One region of the Glycomyces sp. NPDC050141 genome, then DNA from elsewhere that is predicted to be linked to it. Evidence: riboswitches for the same ligand, from Rfam matches in the RefSeq annotation. Region 1 holds a riboswitch; the other holds the start of a gene.
The links. Region 1 has a riboswitch for cyclic di-AMP ahead of ACZ60M_RS09565 (C40 family peptidase). Riboswitches for the same ligand answer to the same signal wherever they lie in the genome.

Region 1 (3,339 bases):
ACGGGCCGCTACCGCCGCTTCGACTGGGAGTTCACCGCACCCGAGGTTGAATAGGGCCGAATAGTCTTGGTGTGAAACGAAACCCGTGCGGGCCGCCTCGGCGGCCCGCACGGGTTTCTCTACTATGAAATCAGTCCCCGACGGCGGTATCGGCGCATTGCGGGTCAGCAGCAGGGTCAGCAATCGGGACCGCCGGTGCCGCCGCCGGGGAGTCTGCGTCCCGGGCCCCGCCGGGCCCGGGAGAGCTCGCTTCCCCGCTAAGGGCGCCCGTACCCGTCGATGCCCATGATGTCGATGTCGGCGATCTTCACAACGGTGGTCGAGTTGGGGGCGTGGATGATCTGGCCGTCGCCGATGTAGATGGCGACGTGGCTCAGGCCGTTGTAGAAGACGAGGTCGCCTTCCTGGAGCTCGTCGCGGGAGATCCGCGCGGTCTCGTCCCACTGCATCTCGGTGTTGTGCGAGAGGGAGACCCCGACCGCGCCCCACGCGCCCTGGGTGAGGCCGGAGCAGTCCCACTCGTCGGGGCCGGAGGCGCCGTACACGTACTGGTCGCCGAGCTGGTCGTAGGCGAAGTCGACGACGCCGGAGGAGCCGGTGTAGTCGCCCCAGTCGGGCTCGGGGTTCTCCTCGGCGTATGCGTCGTCGTACTCGTCCTCGAGGTCGGCGATCTCGGCCTCGATCTCGTCCTGCTGCTTCTCGATGTCCCCGAGGATCTCGTCGGCGCTGGCCTTGAGCGTCTCGAGCTCCGTCTTGCGGGTCTCGAGCTCCTGGACCTGGGTCAGGTTCGCCTGCAGCGCTTCGTTCTCGGCCGCGGTGAGGTTGTCGAGGTACATGAGGCGGTCGGCGAAGTCGGTGGGGTCGCCCGCGAGCACGGAGTTGACCATCGCGAAGTCGCCGGCGGTGTACGCCGAGGCGGCGTACTCGGCGAGGGCCTCGTTCGCTTCGGCGGTGGACGCTTCGAGTTCGGGCAGCTGGGCCTCGATCTCGGCGATGAGCCGGTTGGCGTCGTCGAGCTCTTCGCGCTTGGCGTTGTAGTCCTCGATGACCTTCTCGAGCTCGGAGTGGCGCTTGTCGATCTCGGCCTGGATCTCCTCGCTCGTCTGCGCGTTCGCCGTAGAGGTCGTGAACAGCGAGGCGCTCACGGGGATCAGTGCTGCGGCCATGACGGCGGCAGTGATTCGCCGGGTACGCACCAGGGAGGCGCTCCTTCCTTTGGCCGCCTACCGGGTTAGCTGTCGGGTTCGGGCGGAAGGAAGGGTCGCCCTACGCGCCCGGGGACGCGATTCACCCCGTCGGCCCTGCGTTCGATGCCGACTGCTGGTTCCCCGGTTCAGTGGAACAGTGCCAATTACGGTTCGCAAGCTTCACCGTGACTGGTGCCCCTCCGACTCGGCGGTGCCGCTCGGCGGGTGCGGGGTGCCCCCGAGTTTCCGACGCGACGGGTTCACGTTAGAGGCCCTTGTGGCCCTTGACAAGGGCGGGGGGAGAATTTTTCACACAATGGCACGGAATACTACGGGCCGCTGCACTGAGCTGACGAGCAGTTGCCGAGATACCCCTAAGGGGTATACACTGGCGACCGGAGGACGGCGCACACGAAAGGCGTGACATGGCGAACGACCCGACCGACACCGCGGAGCCGACCGAAGGTGCGCCCGCGCACGACGGCCACGACGGCCACTACTGGTACCACGGCGACAAGGCGGCCCTCACCCGCCGCCTCAAGCGCATCGAAGGCCAGGTCCGGGGCATCCAGCGGATGGTCGAAGACGACCAGTACTGCATCGACATCCTGACCCAGATCTCCGCCTCCACCAAGGGACTCCAGGCCGTCGCGCTCAACCTCCTCGAAGGCCACCTGGCCCACTGCGTCGCGGAGGCGCAGACCTCGGGTGACCCGACCGCCGCCGCAGCCAAGGTCAAAGAGGCCTCGGACGCGGTGGCCCGACTGCTCAGAACCTGAACACCACCGCGCTCAGCGAAGGAGAAGCAATGGAGACCGTGTACGAAGTCAAGGGCATGACCTGCGGCCACTGCGTCGGCAGCGTCACCCAGGAGATCACCGCCCTCCCCGGCGTACAGAACGTCGCCGTCGTCCTCGAGACCGGCAAGGTCACCGTCACCAGCGAGGCGGCCCTCACCGAGGACGCCGTCCGCGAAGCCGTCGACGAGGCCGGATACGAACTCGTCGGCCAGGCTCAATAAGCGTCTGACCAAGGCCCTGAACACCCGTTCACCGGGTGTTCAGGGCCTCGTTATTGCCGCCGCCAGGTGTCCCTCAAGTACAGTCGGGGGCATGGCAGTCTCCGACGACGAGCGCACCGGCTCCGACGACTTGCGCTCTGTAGAGCTCGACGAGGACTTCTCCGTGCTCCCGGACCAGACCTCCGACGACACCGACCGCGGCTGGGGCGAAGCCCCCGCACGCCGCCCCCGGAAGTCCGAGTTCTCCGCCCGCGACCTCGACCTCCTCGCCGAACGCCCCCCGCACTGGTAGCACCCGCTACCCGCAACGCGCACAAAGCAAAAGGCCCGGACCGAGGGGAGGGAGGCTCCCCCTGATCCGGGCCCTTCGTGTTACCTGCCCCGTCTCGGCGACGCTTGCGAGCCGTAAATCGGCTCGGCGGACAGGATTTTGTGTGTCGAGCAGAAAGTCCAACTAGCCCTTCACCGCTCCACCGGTCAGGCCGGAGACGATGTACCGCTGCAGGCTCATGAACACGCCCACCGTGAGCACCGAGGTCAGCAGCGTCCCCGCCGCGAAGATCCCGAAATAGCTCGCCGGGGAGTTGTCCGCCGTCAGCGTCTTCAACCCGACCGCCAGCGTCATCTCCGGCCGGTCGGTCAGGAACAGGCTCGCCAGCACGAAGTCGTTCATCGTGCCCACGAACGCCAGAATCCCCGAGATCGCGATGATCGGCGCCGCCAGCGGCAGGATCATCCCGAAGAAGATCTGCGCGTGCGTCGCACCGTCGATCGTCGCCGCCTCGTCCAGCTCCTTCGGGATCGTGTCGAAGAAGCCCTTCATCAGCCACGTCGAGACGCCCAGCGCCCCGCCCATGTACACCAGCATCAGACCGAGCTTCGTGTTCAACCCGACGATCGGGTAGTACTCGCCGAGACTGCCGAAGATCAGGTACAGCGCCACCACGGCCAGGAACGCCGGGAACATCTGGATCAGCAGCAAGAACAACAGCATCGGGCGGCGGCCCCTGAACCGGAACCGGCTGAACGCATACGCCGCCAGCGACGAGATGAAGATCGAGATGAACGCCGCCGGAACCGCGATCACCAGCGAGTTCATGAACCACGACGCGAACGGCACGTTCTCGTCCG
Region 2 (3,339 bases), on a different contig from region 1:
CCAGGTGGGGTGGATCGAAGGCGGGGGTTCCTGCCCGGCTCAACGGTAACGCGGGCGCGCTTTCCGTCATAGACTCCCTCGTATGCGCATTGGGGAGCTGTCGGAGCGGACGGGCGTTCCGGCCGCCACCATCAAGTACTACCTGCGGGAGCACCTGCTCCAGCCCGGGGAGCACGGCGAGGGCAACACCGTCGAGTACGGCCAGGCCCACGTGCACCGGCTGACGCTCATCCGGGCCCTCTCCGAGACCGCCGGACTGTCAGTCGCGCAGATCGGCGAGGTCCTGACCGTGCTTGGGCGCCACCCGGAGTCGGCGTTCCAGGCGCTCGGCGCGACCCTCGCGGCCACGCACCGGGACCCGAAGTTCTCGCTCGCGAGCGAGGGCACCCACGATGCAGCCGAGCGCACCGTGGACCAGCTGCTGAACGAGTACGGCTGGGCCGAGGTGGCGCCGCCGAACTACCGGGACGCGCTGGTCACCGCCCTCTCCGCGTTCTACCGCTTGGGGAACCCGGACCCGCAGGAGGTGCTGGGCCACTACGCGGACGCGGCGGCGGCGCTGGCCTCGGCGGACATGGAGGCGATCGCGGAGGCCACGAAGATCGAGGGCGTGAACGTGGAGCAGGCGGTCGTGGCCACGGTGCTCGGCGAGACGATGTTCGCGGCACTGCGGCGCATCGCGCACGTCGCGGCCTCGGCCAGGACCCAGGCCGGGCAGGGCCCTTCGGGCACAATGGGTCCGTGAACCCGTCCGAGAAGCCCGCCCTCCGCATCGACCGCGACCCCTCACGCCGGAACCTGCTGCACCTCGTCGCCGACGAGGTCGTGCAGGCCACGGTCGACCTCGACGACCCGTCCTATCTGGATGCGGAGTACATGCAGCGGATCGCCTACCTCATCGACGCGATGGAGGAGCCGAAGCGGCCGCTGCGGGCCCTGCACCTGGGCGCGGGCGGGCTCGCGATGGCCCGGTACGTGGCGGCCACCAGGCCCGGCTCGTACCAGCAGGCGGTCGAGACGAACGAGGAGCTCGTGGCGCTCGTGCGGGCCGAGGCGCCGCTGCCGCGCGGCGTGAAGGTGAAGATCCGGCACACCGACGCGCGCGAGGCCGTCGAGTCCGCGCCGGACGCGAGCTACGACCTGATCGTCACCGACGTGTACGCGGGTGCGCGGGTGCCCGCGCACGTCACGAGCACCGAGTTCCTGCAGCAGGCGCGCCGGGTGCTGCGCGCGGGCGGGCACTACGCGGTGAACCTGTGCGACGGCGGCAAGATGCAGTTCCTCAAGCCCGCGCTCGCGGCGATGGGCGCGGTGTGGGAGCACACGGCGGTCATGGCCGAGCCCGCGGTGCTGCGCGGGCGGCGGTTCGGGAACGTGGTCGCGGTGGCCGCCGACGTCGAGCTGCCGGTCGCCGCGCTGCGGCGCCGCTGCGCGGGCGCGGCCTTCCCGTGCCGGGTCCTGGAGGGCACGGAGCTGAAGGAGTACATCGGCGGCGCGCCCCCGGCGACGGACGCGACCGCGATCCAGTCCCCGCCGCCCCCGCGCTCCCTCCGCAGCTTCTGACCGCGCAGCCGCCGCGACCGCGCCCCGGTTCACTGTCGTACCCCGCGGGCATCATCGAAACCGGGGGCGGTTGCGAACCCGAGCTCTCCGCGCCTCCACCCGGCCCATCGCCACGTAGCCCGTTCGGGCAATAAACCCGCTGGATAGTGGCCCTGTCTCCCGGCGCGTCCTCACTGTCCGTTACTGGAGAGCGGCGCGACTCACAGAGGACTTGGCGATTCGGGTCACTGTGCGTTAGCGTCGGCGGCTGTTCCGTTCGGGTCTTCAGGGCTCCCCCAGAGACCCACCCGTCCGGACCTGCCGAGCCGCGCTCGCATGCCGCCCGTTCCTCCCGGTTCCGGGCGATACACCGATGCGCGGGCCGGGGACCCAGCCGTGCCGCACCCCCCAGTCTCCACCCGCGGCACACGGGGTGAATCCCGCTGCAGCGCAGCCGCAGCGGGTAGGGCGCGCTTCCCTGCCCGAACCCGACAGCTAACCCGGTAGGCGGCCGAGGAAGAAAGGCCACCTAGTGGCTCACGCCTGCTCTGAAACCGCATATCGTTCGCGAACCAGCGCCATCATCCGCCGCGTCGCCGTCTACACCGGCGTCACCGTCGCCACTGTCGGGCTCGTGACCGCGTTCGCCGGCACGAACGCCGACGCCGCCGACATCGACTACAGCTCGGCCTCCGCCGCCGAGATCGAGGACTACCTCACCGACCTCGAGACCCAGCGCGACGCCTCCGCCGCCGACCTCACGGACCTCCAGGCCCGCCTGGACGCGGCCCAGGCCGTCATCGACGCCGCCGCCGCCGAGTACGGCACCTCCGACGCGCAGCTCACCGTCGTCACCGCCGCGGTCGAATCCGCCGAGGACGACCTCGACGCGAAGGTCGCCACCCTCGTGGCCTACGCGCAGGAGCAGTCCGACAAGTACGAGGAGGCGCAGGACGCCTCCGAGACCGCCGAAGCGCTCACCGCCGACATCACGGCCGTGCAGAGCGAGATCGCGGACCTCGACAAGCAGATCGACGAGGCCGAGCAGGCCCACGACGAGGCCGAGGACGCCGAAGCCGCCGCTGCCGCCGAGGCCGAGGCCTCCGCTTCCAGCGAGTCCTCCTCTTCCTCCGACTCCGGCTCGACCGCGGCCTACAGCGCCGACGCCGCCACCGCCGCCGTCCAGTTCGCGAAGGACCAGCTCGGCGAGTCCTACGTGTTCGGCGCCGCGGGCCCCGACACCTGGGACTGCTCCGGCCTCATCTCCGGTGCGTACGGCGTCTCCGGCATCTCCCTGACCCACTCCACGTGGACCATGTGGGACGAGACCAGCGCGATCGACGAGAGCGACCTGCAGCCTGGCGACCTGATCTTCTACAACGGCCAGAACCACGTCGCCATGTACATCGGCGACGGCGAGGTCATCCACGCCCCCAAGCCCGGCGACGTCGTGAAGATCACGAAGCTGGAGTACATGGGCATGTCCGTCGACGGCTACCGCCGCGTCTGACGCACCGAGCACGACGAAAGGGCCGGGGCTTTCGCCCCGGCCCTTTCGCTATGCGGTCCTAGTGCTTACGCCGCTTCAGCCATGACCTGGTCGTTGGCCAGCTCCTTGAGGCGGGCCAGCGCCTGGATCTCGAGCTGGCGGATGCGCTCGCGCGACAGGTGGAACCGGTGCGCGACCTCCGTGAGCGAGTGCTCGCGGCCGTCCTCGAGCCCGTAGCGGGCCTTGACGATCCCGGCCGAACGCTCGTCGAGGTGGTTGAGCATCATCTCGATCCGCTGGCGCTCCAT

Region 2: it holds a riboswitch for cyclic di-AMP, as region 1 does, so the genes downstream of both, ACZ60M_RS20820 (C40 family peptidase) here and ACZ60M_RS09565 (C40 family peptidase) in region 1, are expected to answer to the same signal.

Annotation. Positions count from the first base shown of each region.
Region 1 covers NZ_JBVJHZ010000011.1:116,466-119,804, forward strand. Annotated here, with positions in the region: gene ACZ60M_RS09560 (beta-N-acetylhexosaminidase) at 1-54, shown strand, start outside; gene ACZ60M_RS09565 (C40 family peptidase) at 258-1,196, opposite strand; cyclic di-AMP (ydaO/yuaA leader) riboswitch at 1,205-1,357, opposite strand; gene ACZ60M_RS09570 (metal-sensitive transcriptional regulator) at 1,613-1,966, shown strand; gene ACZ60M_RS09575 (heavy-metal-associated domain-containing protein) at 1,963-2,208, shown strand; gene ACZ60M_RS09580 (hypothetical protein) at 2,300-2,500, shown strand; gene ACZ60M_RS09585 (sugar ABC transporter permease) at 2,663-3,339, opposite strand, start outside.
Region 2 covers NZ_JBVJHZ010000041.1:4,581-7,919, forward strand. Annotated here, with positions in the region: gene ACZ60M_RS20810 (MerR family transcriptional regulator) at 83-745, shown strand; gene ACZ60M_RS20815 (spermidine synthase) at 742-1,563, shown strand; cyclic di-AMP (ydaO/yuaA leader) riboswitch at 1,901-2,067, shown strand; gene ACZ60M_RS20820 (C40 family peptidase) at 2,075-3,052, shown strand; gene ACZ60M_RS20825 (sigma-70 family RNA polymerase sigma factor) at 3,118-3,339, opposite strand, start outside.